Regions from separate parts of the Streptomyces sp. NPDC103540 genome, predicted to be linked through region 1. Evidence: riboswitches for the same ligand, from Rfam matches in the RefSeq annotation. Region 1 holds a riboswitch; each other region holds the start of a gene.

Region 1 (3,389 bases):
GTGGTACGGAAGTCGCCCTTGGTGAAGCAGCCTTCGACCCTCTCGCCGTCCCCGATGTCGCGGGGGCAGGCGTACTTCACGAGGTCGCCGAGCAGGTCGTGCCCGCCGAACGCGCGAGGATCCTTGCCGGTGGCCTCCGCGACCAGCGCGAGCCGGGCCGCCGCGGTGGCGTCCGGGATCGCGTCCTTGCCGGCCGGGTAGGCGTACGCGTCGGTCTGCGCGGGCGTGTCGAGGAAATCGGCGATCTTCCTGGCCACGGGGCTCTTGCGGTCCGCCGCCACGAGGGCGAAGACGGCCTCGGTGGTGAGGAGGTGGTTCGGGGTGGTGGAGCCCTCGTCGACGACGCGGTCGCCTTCCTTGAGCGTCCCGGTGACCCAGCGCGTGGCGGCGGGGACGTCGATCCGGCCGGCGGGCACCTTGGGCGGGGCCGTCGGGACGGTCGGGTCGGGGGTGGTGTAGCCGCGTACGTCGTCGGGGGTGAAGGACGGCTGCCCCTTCGTGCCGCCGCCGACGTCGGTGCCGCCGTAGACCCAGGCCTCGACGTCGCCGGGCTTGGGCTTGCGGGCCATGGCTCCCAGCTGGCTGTAGGACCACTTGCGCTGCCCCGGCGAGGCCGTCCAGTACGACCAGTAGGCGGTGGCCTGCGGGGTCAGGACGCAGGCTTCCCTTTCCGGCGTGGGGTACTGCGTACCCGTGCCCTTGCCGATGCGGCAGAGGAAGGCGGGACCGTCGTGCACGGTGCCCGTCATGCTGAAGCCGGCCGTCTGGAGCAGCTCGTAGCCGGTGGTGGGAGTGGTGTCGCAGCCCTTCTCCACCCTGCCGCCGAACGGGGCGAAGTCCACGGCGACGATCGCGCCGGTGGTGGCGGTGCACCGCTCGATCGGGTCGGCCGTGGCGGGCCCCGTGCCGCCCACGAAGGCGGCGCTCGCGGCGGCCAAGGTCAGCAGCGCCGCTGACATGAGCGACAACAGCCCCGTGCTCCCCAGGTGTCGCTCTGATTGCTGTGCGGTCCCCACCACGGCCCCTCGTGTCGGCCGGGCGGACCAGTGCGTGGCGAAAAGGGCCTCCGCGGCCCGTGGGGTACACGGGGAAGGGAAGCCGTTCGAACCACGCCGTAGTCCGCGACGGCGTCTCTCGCTGCAAAAACCTGGCTCCAGGCATTCCGACTCGCCCGGACGGTGCCGGGCCTACGGTTGCGGGTCAGCGCCGGATTTCGACCGGCTTCCCCTGGAGCTGAGTGCTTATCAGTCGGAGTGGAACACGCGGATAAAGACAGCGTCAAGGTGGTCTGCGTCTCATGTGACACACCGTCGGCCGCTCCTGCCCGTGCCGGGTACGGCGGCTGGCGGACCCTTGATCACTCGGGTAGCGTCCTGGGCTGCCACATGGGGGAACCCGGCGCGAATCCGGGGCTGACGCGCAGCGGTGTGGGACGGCAGGGGGCCGTCCCGAGCCCGAATGCCCATGCGGCGAGGCACATCACAAGCCGTACCACGCGATCGGACGGCCGCCGCCGAGCTCCGGGCCGCCCGCCCGCCCGAGCCACGGCCTGGTCGGCGTCCCCCATTCCAGGAGCAGGCCATGTCCCGTACCCGTACCCGCACCTCCTCCCGCCGTCTCACCCTGGCGGTGCCCGCCGCGCTGGGCGCGCTCGTCCTCACCGCGCTGCCCGCCTTCGCCACCTCCTCGCCCGCCCAGATCGCCACGTCCAAGACGAACGGTGTGGCATACCTCAAGTCCCTCCAGGCCGCCGACGGTTCGTACGCGGGCGCGGGACTGTCCAACGAGTGGGCGTTCACGGCCTTCGCGGCCACCGGCACGGCCGTCGCCGACGTCTACCCGGGCGGCGACACCACCAAGAACGCCCGCACCGTCTACCGCAACCTGCTGTCGACGGCGGGCTGGCCGCAGGCCTCCCCGGTGGTCACCGACTACGAGCGCGGCGCCCTCAACGCGTACGCTGCCGGCATCGATCCGGCCCGCGTCTCGGCCTCCCGCAACCTGATAGCCAACATCTACTCCTACTGGCAGACCGCCGAGGCCGGTTACTTCGGCCCGTCCGGGAACTTCAACGGCACGGTCTTCGCCGCCCTCGCGCTGGGTGGCGCCAAGACCCAGGGCGGCGCGAAGCGGGTGCCGCAGGCGCTGACGGACTCCATGGTCACCCGCATCCGGGCCAACCAGCACGTGGACGGCGGGTGGACCTTCAACAAGGCCGAGGGCAATCCCACCGTCCTGAACTCGGCGAGCGACGTCGACATGACCGGCGCCGCCATGGCCGCCCTGTGCGCCTCCGGCGTCCCCAACACCGACACCGACGTCGTCCAGGCGAAGAACTTCCTCAAGAGCACCCTCGTCTCCGGCAGCGGCGCCTTCAACTCCCTCTACGGGGTCAACACCAGCTCCAACGGCTGGGGCGTGGCCGGGTTGAACGCCTGCGGCTTCAACCCGCAGACCGGCGACTTCCTCACCGGCAGCGGCAAGACCCCGATCGACTTCCTCATCGCCAACCAGTACAACCCCGCCGGCGGCTTCAAGTACAAGCCGTCCGACACCACCCCGACCGCGTACGCCTCCATCGACGCGCTGCGCGCGGTCGCGGGCGGCGGCTTCACCACCGCCCCGCCCGTCCCGGTCACCCCCGGAGCCCCGCAGTGGGTCGCCCAATCCACCTTCACCGCGGGGACGGCGACGAAGCTGGCGGTGACGATCGACGACGGCGCGGGCGGCCTCAAGGTCTGCTCGGTGTCCTTCACCCCGACCGCTGCGACCACCACCCTCGGTGACGTCCTCAACGCGGCGGTCACCTCCGCCGCTCCGTCCGGTTGCGTCACCGGCGTCACGCCGTCGTCCGGCACCGGGGCCGTCACGGCGATCAACGGCAAGACCAACAGCGGCTCCAACACGTGGAAGGTGAGCGTGGACGGCTCCTCCTTCGCCGGCGCCGCCCGCGACAAGGTCATCAACGTGGGCGACACCATCGCCCTGCGGTGGGGCGCCTGACCGCTCGCCGGCAGTCGACGAAGGGCCTGCTCGGCGCGCTGGAACCAGCGCGCCGAGCAGGCCCGACGGGCGATCGGAAGGCAGTCGGACACGTCGTGCGTGTCCGAGGGGCGAGGACTAGAAGGACGTCCAGGTGAAGGCGACCTCGTCACCCGCGTTGATCTTGAACTGGCAGCCGCCGACCGGGGTGGGGGCGCCGTTGACGGAGATGCTCCAGTAGGCGGATCCGCCACCGCTGACGTTCTTTATCGTGTCGACGGAGAAGTCGTCGAAGGATGCGTACCAGGTGCCGTCCCAGGCGAAGTGGTTGAGGCGGGCCGCGTCGTCGAGGGCCGCCGTCGGGGTGGGGACCTTGGAGGGGTTGGCCCCGCCGTTGGTCCCGTCGC
Region 2 (3,389 bases), on a different contig from region 1:
GGGTGTTCCTGGCCTTCGGCAACGGCGGCCGCAGCTGTGTGGTGTCGGCCCGGGCCAAGGACGTACGGGCCCTGTGCCGGCGCATGACGGAACTGGTGCCGCGCGGCCAGGAGCGGCGGCACTACGACCTGGACGCGCAGCTGAGCGCGCTGCTGGCGCACTGACCGCGGACCGGCCGTACGCCGCCCGGCCCGCCGCACAGCCGGTCCGCCGTCCGCCCGGTCCGCCGTCCGCCGTCCACTCGATCCGCCCTGCGCCCGGCCCGCCGGAGCCGCAACCGCGCGGGGCGCCGCCGCGTCTACCCGGGTGACAGCCATCCCCGTCTCAAGAGGAATCGGGGGACGCCATGCGCCACCTGCCCCGCTCGCGCCGTCGCAAGATCGTGGCCCTGGCCACGGGCGCACTGCTCACCGTCGGCATCGGTCTGGCCGCACCGGCATCCGCGGCCGCCGCCTCCACCCAGACCCCGCTCGTCGTCAACGCCCGTTGGGGCGGTCACTGCACGTTCGACCGGATCGTGGTCGACCTCCAGGGCTACGTCCCCGAGGTCACCGTCAGCCCCGTCTCGCAGCTCGTGTACGACGGGTCCGGCAAGCCCGTCCCGCTGGCGGGGAAGTACTTCCTGGAGATCCGCCTGCACCCGGCCGCCGCGCACAACGACGCCGGACAGAACGTCTACCAGGGTCCCCGGCTCCAGAAGATCTACCTCAGCAAGCTCAAGGGCCTCGCCCTGACCGGCGACTTCGAGGGGTACGTCACCCTCGGGGCCGCCTTCGACACCAAGCCGGCCTACGGCACCACCGTGCTGCACTCGCCGGAGCGGGTCGTGGTGGACATCGCGCACCCGAACACCTGCTGACACCGCGGCGCACCGTACGACGACACGGCGACCGGCGTCCCCCCGGGGGGGGCGCCGGTCGCCGTGCGTCGGGATCCCGCCCGCGCGCACCGCGGGAGCGCGGCCGGGGCTACCGTCCGGTCCGGCTTGTTACGGTACGCGCGGCCGACTAGGGTCGTCGGGCCTTGGTGTTCGGGAAGCCGGTGGGAAACCGGAGCGGCCCTCGCCACTGTGATCGGGAAGTCCGGCTCCACTCCTGCGGGAAGCCACTGGGTCCACGCGGGGAACCGCGCGGCCCCGGGAAGGCGGAGCCAGGGCATCAGTACCCGTCAGCCAGGAGACCGGCCGAGGCGCGTCGTCCATCCACGAGGTGCTGGAGAGGTCTCTCTACCCATGCATATAGCCGAGGGGTTCCTGCCCCCCTTGCACGCGGTCGCCTGGGGCGCCGCGTCCGCCCCGTTCGTCGTCCACGGCGTGCGCGCCCTCACCCGCGAGGTGAAGGCCAACCCGGAGAGCACGCTGTTGCTCGGGGCCTCCGGAGCGTTCACGTTCGTCCTGTCCGCCCTGAAGATCCCCTCGGTGACGGGCAGCTGCTCCCACCCGACGGGAACGGGGCTCGGGGCCATCCTCTTCCGACCGCCGATCATGGCGGTGCTCGGTACGATCACCCTGCTCTTCCAGGCGCTGCTGCTGGCCCACGGCGGCCTCACCACCCTGGGCGCCAACGTCTTCTCCATGGCCGTCGCCGGCCCCTGGGCGGGCTACGGCGTCTACCGGCTCCTGCGCAAGTACGGGGCCCCGCTCATGGTCGGCGTCTTCTTCGGCGCCTTCTTCGCGGACCTGGTCACCTACTGCGTGACCTCCGTCCAGCTCGCGCTGGCCTTCCCGGACCCGGCGAGCGGCTTCGTGGGCTCGCTGGAGAAGTTCGCCGGCATCTTCGCGCTCACCCAGATCCCGCTGGCCGTCAGCGAGGGGCTGCTGACCGTGCTCGTGATGCGCCTGCTGATGCAGTCCAGCAAGTCGGACCTGGTCCGGCTCGGCGTCGCCAAGCTCACCGGCCGGACCGCCGGACAGACCGACCTGGAGGCGACGGCCCGATGACCCGCAACGCGAAGATCAACACGCTGCTGCTGCTCCTGGTCGCGGCGCTGGCCGTGATCCCGCTCGCCTTCGGCATGGGCGACCACAAGGAGGAGCCGTTCGCCGGCGCCGACGCGCAGGCCGAGGCCGCCATCACCGAGCTGAAGCCGGACTACGAGCCGTGGTTCTCGCCGCTCTACGAACCCCCGTCGGGGGAGGTCGAGTCGGCGCTGTTCGCCCTCCAGGCGGCGCTCGGCGCGGGCGTCCTCGCCTACTACTTCGGGGTCCGCAAGGGGCGTCGCCAGGGAGCGGAGCAGGCACGGGCCGAGGCGCGGGCCGAGGCCGGGACGGCCTCCGGGGCCGGTGCGGCCGCCCGGGAGTCGTAGCCGGTGCTGCCGATCGACGTGGCGGCCCACAGCAGTCGCTGGCGGGGCCGCCACCCGTTGGAGAAGGCCCTGTTGGGGCTCGGGCTGACGGTCACCGCCGTCGCCCTGCCCCCCTGGCCGGGCGGACCGCTGGTGGGCGCCGCCACCCTGGCCGTGCTGCTCGGCCCGGCCGGGGTGGGCCGGCGGCAGCTGTGGCGGGCCTTCCGGGTCCCGTTGGGCTTCTGCGTGACCGGGGCCCTACCGCTGTTGGTGTCGGTGGGCGGCCCGGACGGGTTCCTCGCCCTGGCGCCCGACGGGCCCCGGCACGCGGGCGAGCTGCTGCTGCGCACGTCGGCGGCCTCGCTGGGGGTGCTGCTGTTCGCCTTCACCACCCCGGTGTCGGACGTGCTGCCGCGACTGGTGCGGGCGGGGGTGCCCGCACCGGTGGTGGACGTGGCCCTGGTCATGTACCGGATCGGTTTCCTGCTGCTCGACTCGATGGACCGGGTGCGCCGGGCCCAGGCCGCGCGGCTGGGGCACACCGGCCGGGCCGCGGTGTGGCGTTCGCTGGCCGGGCTCGCCGCCACCTCGTTCGTACGGGCCTTCGACCGCGCCGCCCGGCTCCAGGAGGGGCTGGCCGGGCGCGGCTACGACGGCGCGCTGCGGGTGCTCGTCCCCGAGGCGCGGCTGTCCCGGCGGTTCCTCGCGGCCACCGCCGCCCTGCTGACCGCCCTGGTCGCGGGGACCCTCGTACTGAAGGAGCTGTACCTGTGAGCCCGTTGGTGGAACTGGCCGGCGCGGGCTACGCGTACGACGACGGCCCCGCCGTCCTGTCCGACGTGGACTTCGCCATCGCCGAGGGCCGCGCCCTCGTCCTGCTCGGCCGCAACGGCAGCGGCAAGACCACGCTGATGCGGCTCCTCAGCGGCGGGCTGCGCCCGGGCTCGGGCGCGCTGCGGCTGGACGGGACCGCGGTGACGTACGACCGGGCCGGACTGACCCGGCTGCGCGGCGCGGTGCAGTTGGTGGTCCAAGACCCGGACGACCAGCTGTTCGCCGCCTCCGTCGAACAGGACGTCTCGTTCGGTCCGATGAACCTCGGCCTG
Region 3 (3,389 bases), on a different contig from region 1:
TCACCGCCAGCTACCAGAAGATCTTCTCGGACGACGTGAAGGTCGGCTTCTTCGCCCAGCGCGACAAGTACCAGGGCGGCATCGACGCCGGGAAGGTCCTGCCGCCCGCCAAGAACATGGACGAGATGCACACCGTGGTCACCAACGCCACGGTCGACGGCGTCCTGTCCGTGCTCTTCGCCGTGCTGATCGTCATCGTGCTGCTGGACGCCGCCCGGACCTGCTTCAAGGCCATCGCCGACCCGGCCTCCGTACGCCTGTCCGAGGTGCCGTGGACCGAGTCGAAGATCGTCGCCCCGGCCGGGCTGATCGCCACCGCCGAGGAGAAGGCCGAACTCGCCGCCGCAGGCCTCGACGGGGGCGGCGGCCGGGTCAAGGAACCGGTCGCGTGAGCGGGGTGCGCGGGGCGCTGGCGAAGGCCCGGTTCTTCGTACGGGAGTTCTCGGGCGAGGCGGCGTACGACCGCTACGTCGCCCACGCCCGCGCGCACGACCCCGAGGCCGAGGTCATGACCCGTCGGGCCTTCGAACGGGCCCGCACCGACGCCCGCGAGGCGGACCCCCGCGAGGGCTTCCGCTGCTGCTGAGCGGCCGTCCGCACGCCGCGTGCGGACGGTACGCGCACGGCCCCGAGGGGCCGCCACAGGGCCCCGCCGCCCCCACCCGGGGCGGCGGGGCCCCGCCGCGCGAACGCCGCGCCGCACGACCCTCCGCGCCGCCTCCGGGGTCGTTTCCCGGGCCGCTCCCCGCCATCCCGGCCCCCCACGACCGGCCGCCCCTGACGCACACTCGACGGCATGGACATCGTGATCAGAACGGCCGAACCCGCCGACTACGCGGAGCTCGGCGACATCACCGCCCGGGCCTACCTCGACGACGGCCTCCTGGACGGCAACACCGACGACTCCTACGAGCGGGCGCTGCGCGACGTCGCCGGCCGGGCGGCCGACGCCGAGGTGCTCGTGGCCACCCTGGACGGCGTCCTGCTCGGCGGGGTGACCTTCGCCCCGCCCGGCAGCCGCATGGCCGACATCGCCGGGCCCGACGAGGCCGAGTTCCGGATGCTGACCGTGGCCCGCGCCGGACGCGGCCGGGGCGCCGGCGAGGCCCTCGTGCGGGCCTGCGTCGGGCGCGCCCGCGCCCTCGACGGCGTCACCCGACTGGTGCTCTCCACCCAGGCCCAGAGCCCCGCCGCGCACCGGATCTACGAGCGGCTGGGCTTCGTACGGACCCCCGAACGGGACTGGGCCCCGGTCCCCACCGTGCCCCTGCTCACCTACGCCCTGGAGCTGTACGCCCCCGAGCAGTAGCCGCGCCGACACAACATGTGGGGGCTACAGCATCGGGGCGCCCCCACATGTATGCTCATGGCTGCTGTCGCCGCAGGGGAATCCGGTGCGAATCCGGAACTGTCCCGCAACGGTATGACGTATGCCATTTCGGTGTACTCGCGAGTCCGAGGACCTGCCGACAGCGCGCCCGGCTCGACCGATCCGGGTGCCGACCACGTCCGGGCCTCGCGGTTGGGCCGGTGGACGCCATGCGGTGTGTCGCGATCCGTCGCGCCCGCGTGCGCCCGCTCGCGCCCCGCCCCGCCGATGACCGGGCCGAGCGAGGGAGAGCTCCCCCCGTGACCATCGCGCCTGCCGCACCGCGCGCCGAGTCCGACCAGCCCGCAGCCGCAACCGAGGGCGGGGGCCCCGGTGCCGCGCTGCTGCGCACCCTCACCGAGCTGACGGCCGACCTTCCCGACACCGACCCGGGCCGGGTCGCCGCCGCCGCCCTGCGCGGGCGCAGCTCCGTCGCGGACGAGGCCGAGCTGCGGGGGCTCGCCACGGAGGCCGCGGCCGGCCTCATCTCGGAGGACCCGGCGTACTCCCGCCTCGCCGCCCGCCTGTTGACGCTGGCCGTGGCCGACGAGGCCGCGAGCCAGGGCTCCGTCTCCTTCGCCGAATCCGTCGCCGTCGGCCACCGCGAGGGCCTGATCGCCGACCGCACCGCCGAGTTCGTCGCCGCGCACGCGGCCCGGCTGAACTCCCTCGTCGAGCACGCCCTCGCCGAGGGCGCGGACGACCGCTTCGGCTTCTTCGGCCTGCGCACCCTGCACAGCCGCTACCTGCTGCGCCACCCCATCACCCGCCAGGTGATCGAGACCCCGCAGTTCTTCATGCTGCGCGTGGCCTGTGGTCTCGCCGAGAACGACACGGTCCAGGCCGTCGAGGAAGTGGCCTCGCTCTACCGGCTGATGAGCCGCCTCGACTACCTGCCGTCCTCCCCCACGCTGTTCAACTCCGGCACCCGCCACCCGCAGATGTCCTCCTGCTACCTGCTGGACTCCCCGCTGGACGAGCTGGACTCGATCTACGACCGCTACCACCAGGTCGCCCGCCTCTCCAAGCACGCCGGCGGCATCGGTCTGTCGTACTCGCGCATCCGGGCCCGCGGCTCCCTGATCCGCGGCACGAACGGCCACTCGAACGGCATCGTCCCGTTCCTGAAGACCCTCGACGCCTCCGTCGCGGCCGTGAACCAGGGCGGTCGCCGCAAGGGCGCGGCCGCCGTCTACCTGGAGACCTGGCACGCGGACATCGAGGAGTTCCTGGAGCTCCGCGACAACACGGGTGAGGACCAGCGCCGCACCCACAACCTGAACCTCGCCCACTGGGTGCCGGACGAGTTCATGCGCCGCGTGAACGCCGACGCCGACTGGTCGCTGTTCTCCCCCTCCGACGTCCCCGAGCTGGTCGACCTGTGGGGCGACGAGTTCGACGCCGCCTACCGCAAGGCCGAGGCGGACGGGCTGGCCCGCAAGACCATGCCCGCCCGCGACCTGTACGGGCGGATGATGCGCACCCTCGCGCAGACCGGTCAGGGCTGGATGACCTTCAAGGACGCCTCGAACCGCACGGCGAACCAGACCGCCGAGCCGGGCACCGTCGTCCACTCCTCGAACCTCTGCACCGAGATCATCGAGGTCACCAACGACGGCGAGACCGCCGTCTGCAACCTCGGTTCGGTCAACCTCGGCGCCTTCGTGCTCACCGAGACCGGTGAGATCGACTGGGAGCGGCTGGACGAGACCGTCCGCACGGCCGTCACCTTCCTCGACCGCGTCGTGGACATCAACTTCTACCCGACCGAGCAGGCCGGCCGCTCCAACTCGCGCTGGCGTCCGGTGGGCCTGGGCGCGATGGGTCTCCAGGACGTCTTCTTCAAGCTGAAGATGCCCTTCGACTCCCCCGAGGCGAAGGCCCTGTCGACCCGGCTGGCCGAGCGCATCATGCTCGCCGCCTACGAGGCCTCCTGCGACCTCGCCGAGCGCAGCGGCCCGCTCCCGGCCTGGGAGCAGACCCGCACCGCCCGCGGCGTCCTGCACCCGGACCACTACGA
Region 4 (3,389 bases), on a different contig from region 1:
CGACCTGCCACAAGCGGGGCGCGCACGCCATCGGCGGCATGGCCGCGCAGGTGCCGGCCAAGGACCCGGCGGCCCACGAGGCGGCGCTCGCCAAGGTCCGCCTGGACAAGGAGCGGGAGGCCGAGGACGGCTTCGACGGCTCGTGGGTGGCCCACCCCGCTCTGGTGCCCGTGTGCCGCGAGGTGTTCGACGGGGTGCTCGGCGACCGGCCGCACCAGCTCGACCGCACCCGTGAGGACGTACGGGTGACGGTCTCCGACCTGCTCTGCGTACGACGGATCGGCGGGCCGCCGACCGAGATCGGCGTACGCACCAACATCGCCGTCGCGCTGCGGTACTTCGACGCCTGGCTGCGCGGTCGGGGGGCCGTCGCCCTCGACGGGCTGATGGAGGACGCCGCCACCGCCGAGATCGCCCGCGTCCAGGTCTGGCAGTGGCTGCGCCACCGGGTCGTCGACCGCGAGACGGTGCTGCGCCTGCTGGAGGAGGAACTCACGGCGTTGGGCGCCCAGTACCCGTGGGCGGCGTTGGACGAGGTCCGGGAGCTGTTCGAGCGGACGGCGCTGGCCTGCGAACTGCCGCTGTTCTTCACGCCCGGGGCCTACAGCCGCCACCTCGTGCGGCTCGCGGAGCGTCGGGCGTGAGCGGGGACGTGCGGCGCGTGGGCGTCGTCGGCGGCGGACGGATGGGCGCGGGCATCGCCGAGGTCTGCGCGCGGGCCGGGCTCGACACCGTGCTGTGCGAGGTGGACGCGGTCGCGGCCCGCGCCGCCCGGGAGCGGATCGCCGTCTCCCTCGAACGGGCGGTGCAGCGGGGCGGGCTCGACCGGATCTCCGCCGAGTCGGCGCTCGAACGGGTCACGGCCGTCGCTGACCTCGGCGATCTCGCGGACCGGCAGTTGGTCGTCGAGGCCGTCCCCGAGGACGCCGGGGCGAAGGCGGGGGTGTTCGCCGCGCTCGACAAGGTCGTCGAGGATCCGCGGGCGGTCCTCGCCACGAACACCTCGTCGATCCCCGTGATGCGCCTCGGCATGGCCACCGCCGGTCGCGCCGACCGCGTCGTCGGCCTGCACTTCTTCAACCCCGTGCCGGTCCTGCCGCTCGTGGAGGTCGTGACGACCCTGCACACCGCGCCGGACACCGTCACGGCCGTGACGGACTTCGCGACGCGGACCCTGGGCAAGACGGTGATCCACTCCCGGGACCGTGCGGGCTTCGTCGTCAACGCCCTCTTGGTCCCCTACCTGTTGGCCGCGATCCGGATGACGGAGTCGGGCCACGCCAGTGCCTCGGACGTCGACCTCGGCATGGAGCTGGGCTGCGCCCATCCCATGGGTCCGCTGAAGCTCGCGGACCTGATCGGACTGGACACGGTCGCCGCCATCGCCGAGTCGCTCCACGCCGAGTTCAAGGAACCCCTGTACGCACCGCCGCCGCTGCTGTCGCGGATGGTGGAGGCGGGGCTGCTCGGTCGCAAGACCGGCCGCGGGTTCCACGTGTACGACCGGGTCGAGGAGCCCGGACGGCCGGGCTGAGGGGCCCGGCGCGGGGCCGCCGGCCGAGGGTCCGGCGCGCCGCGGTGCGGGGGCGGGCAGCGGGTGGTGCCGCTGCCCGCCCCGTCCGCGTGCCGCCCCGCCCGCACGGGCGGCGGGACGGCGGCCGCGGCACCGGGATGCCGGGGCCGTGTCTCATCTCACCGTCCGCATGGCGAGACGCGCGCCGCGTGCGCGCACGGCGGACCGTACTCTGACCGGGCAGCTGGTTCGCCCCGTCCGCCAGGCGGGATGCGTCGTAAGAGGGAACCCGGTGGGAATCCGGGACTGCCCCGCAGCGGTGAGCGGGAACGACCGCCGTCATACGCACTGGGACCGGACAACGGTCCTGGGAAGCGACGGCCAGTAGGTGCCCGCCGGGAGACCGGCAGGCGTGCCCGCGAGTCCGAAGACCTGCCCGTTGCCCGCACGCGGACGTATTCCGCGGGCGGACATCCCGGTGACCTCGTGGGCGGGTCGGCGTACACGACGAGCGGCACGTGCGGTGTGTTTCCCCGCGGCGTGGTCCGCGCGTCCTGTCGTCCCTTCGCGTCCGCGTCCCGTCGTCCGGGATGTTGTGGACACATCTCGCGAAGGAGAGTTCCGTGACAGACAGGCCCGCAGCCGAGGCGACACGCGCCACCGTGTACGGCTACCCCCGCCAGGGGCAGGACCGGGAACTGAAGAAGGCCGTCGAGGGCTACTGGAAGGGCCGCGTCACCGCCGAGGCCCTCGGGGAGACCGCCCGCGAACTGCGCCGCTCGAACTGGCGGCAGTTGGCCGAGGCCGGTGTCCACGAGGTGCCCTCCGGGGACTTCTCGTACTACGACCACGTCCTGGACACCAGCGTCATGGTCGGCGCCGTCCCCGCGCGGCACCGCGCGGCCGTCGAGGCCGACGCCCTCGACGGGTACTTCGCGATGGCCCGGGGCACGCAGGACGTCGCCCCGCTCGAAATGACCAAGTGGTTCGACTCGAACTACCACTACCTGGTGCCCGAGCTCGGCCCCGACACCGTCTTCACCGCCGACTCCGCCAAGCAGGTCGCCGAGCTGCGCGAGGCCCTCGCCCTCGGCCACACCGCCCGCCCGGTCCTCGTCGGCCCCGTCACCTACCTGCTGCTGGCCAAGCCCGCACCCGGCGTGGCCGACGACTTCCAGCCGATCACCCTCCTCGACCGGCTGCTGCCCGTCTACGCCGAGGTCCTGGCCGACCTGCGCGGCGCCGGCGCCGAATGGGTCCAGCTGGACGAGCCGGCGCTCGTCCAGGACCGCACCCCGGCCGAACTGAACGCCGCCGCCCGCGCCTACCGCGACCTCGGCGGCGCCGAAGAGCGCCCGAAGTTGCTGGTCGCCTCGTACTTCGGGCGGCTCGGCGACGCCCTGCCCGTCCTGGCCAAGGCGCCGATCGAGGGCCTGGCCCTGGACTTCACCGAGTCGGGCGCCGCCAACCTCGACGACCTCGCGGCGGCCGGCGGACTGCCGGGCAAGCGCCTGGTGGCCGGCGTCGTCAACGGCCGCAACATCTGGATCAACGACTACGAGAGGTCCCTGGCCACCCTCGGCACCCTGCTCGGGCTCGCCGGGCGGGTGGACGTCGCCGCGTCCTGCTCCCTCCTGCACGTCCCGCTGGACGCCGCCGCCGAACGCCAGATCGACCCGCAGATCGCCCGCTGGCTCGCCTTCGCCCGCCAGAAGACGCGGGAGATCACCGTCCTGGCACGCGGCCTCGACCGGGGCACGGACTCCATCGCCGCCGAACTCGCGGCCAACCGGGCCGACCTGGCCTCCCGGGCCGGCTCCGCCCTGACCCACGACCCCGCCGTGCGCGCCCGCACCGCGGCCGTCACCGACGCCGA

Evidence for each region. Region 1 has a riboswitch for cobalamin ahead of ACZ6ZI_RS22495 (prenyltransferase/squalene oxidase repeat-containing protein). Riboswitches for the same ligand answer to the same signal wherever they lie in the genome.
Region 2: linked by a shared signal. The riboswitch ahead of ACZ6ZI_RS14505 (energy-coupling factor ABC transporter permease) and the one ahead of ACZ6ZI_RS22495 (prenyltransferase/squalene oxidase repeat-containing protein) in region 1 are both predicted to bind cobalamin.
Region 3: linked by a shared signal. The riboswitch ahead of ACZ6ZI_RS15565 (ribonucleoside-diphosphate reductase subunit alpha) and the one ahead of ACZ6ZI_RS22495 (prenyltransferase/squalene oxidase repeat-containing protein) in region 1 are both predicted to bind cobalamin.
Region 4: linked by a shared signal. The riboswitch ahead of metE (5-methyltetrahydropteroyltriglutamate--homocysteine S-methyltransferase) and the one ahead of ACZ6ZI_RS22495 (prenyltransferase/squalene oxidase repeat-containing protein) in region 1 are both predicted to bind cobalamin.

The regions. Positions count from the first base shown of each region.
Region 1 is NZ_JBVJMA010000009.1:98,577-101,965, reverse strand. It holds gene ACZ6ZI_RS22500 (prenyltransferase/squalene oxidase repeat-containing protein) at 1-959, opposite strand, end outside; cobalamin riboswitch at 1,353-1,481, shown strand; gene ACZ6ZI_RS22495 (prenyltransferase/squalene oxidase repeat-containing protein) at 1,582-3,003, shown strand; gene ACZ6ZI_RS22490 (DUF4430 domain-containing protein) at 3,121-3,389, opposite strand, start outside.
Region 2 is NZ_JBVJMA010000005.1:250,714-254,102, forward strand. It holds gene ACZ6ZI_RS14495 (SsgA family sporulation/cell division regulator) at 1-164, shown strand, start outside; gene ACZ6ZI_RS14500 (AMIN-like domain-containing (lipo)protein) at 347-859, shown strand; cobalamin riboswitch at 1,008-1,202, shown strand; gene ACZ6ZI_RS14505 (energy-coupling factor ABC transporter permease) at 1,232-1,939, shown strand; gene ACZ6ZI_RS14510 (energy-coupling factor ABC transporter substrate-binding protein) at 1,936-2,304, shown strand; gene cbiQ (cobalt ECF transporter T component CbiQ) at 2,308-3,057, shown strand; gene ACZ6ZI_RS14520 (energy-coupling factor ABC transporter ATP-binding protein) at 3,054-3,389, shown strand, end outside.
Region 3 is NZ_JBVJMA010000005.1:487,187-490,575, forward strand. It holds gene ACZ6ZI_RS15550 (carbon starvation CstA family protein) at 1-392, shown strand, start outside; gene ACZ6ZI_RS15555 (YbdD/YjiX family protein) at 389-586, shown strand; gene ACZ6ZI_RS15560 (GNAT family N-acetyltransferase) at 797-1,309, shown strand; cobalamin riboswitch at 1,351-1,485, shown strand; gene ACZ6ZI_RS15565 (ribonucleoside-diphosphate reductase subunit alpha) at 1,630-3,389, shown strand, end outside.
Region 4 is NZ_JBVJMA010000002.1:230,656-234,044, forward strand. It holds gene aceB (malate synthase A) at 1-644, shown strand, start outside; gene ACZ6ZI_RS05665 (3-hydroxybutyryl-CoA dehydrogenase) at 641-1,534, shown strand; cobalamin riboswitch at 1,742-1,967, shown strand; gene metE (5-methyltetrahydropteroyltriglutamate--homocysteine S-methyltransferase) at 2,137-3,389, shown strand, end outside.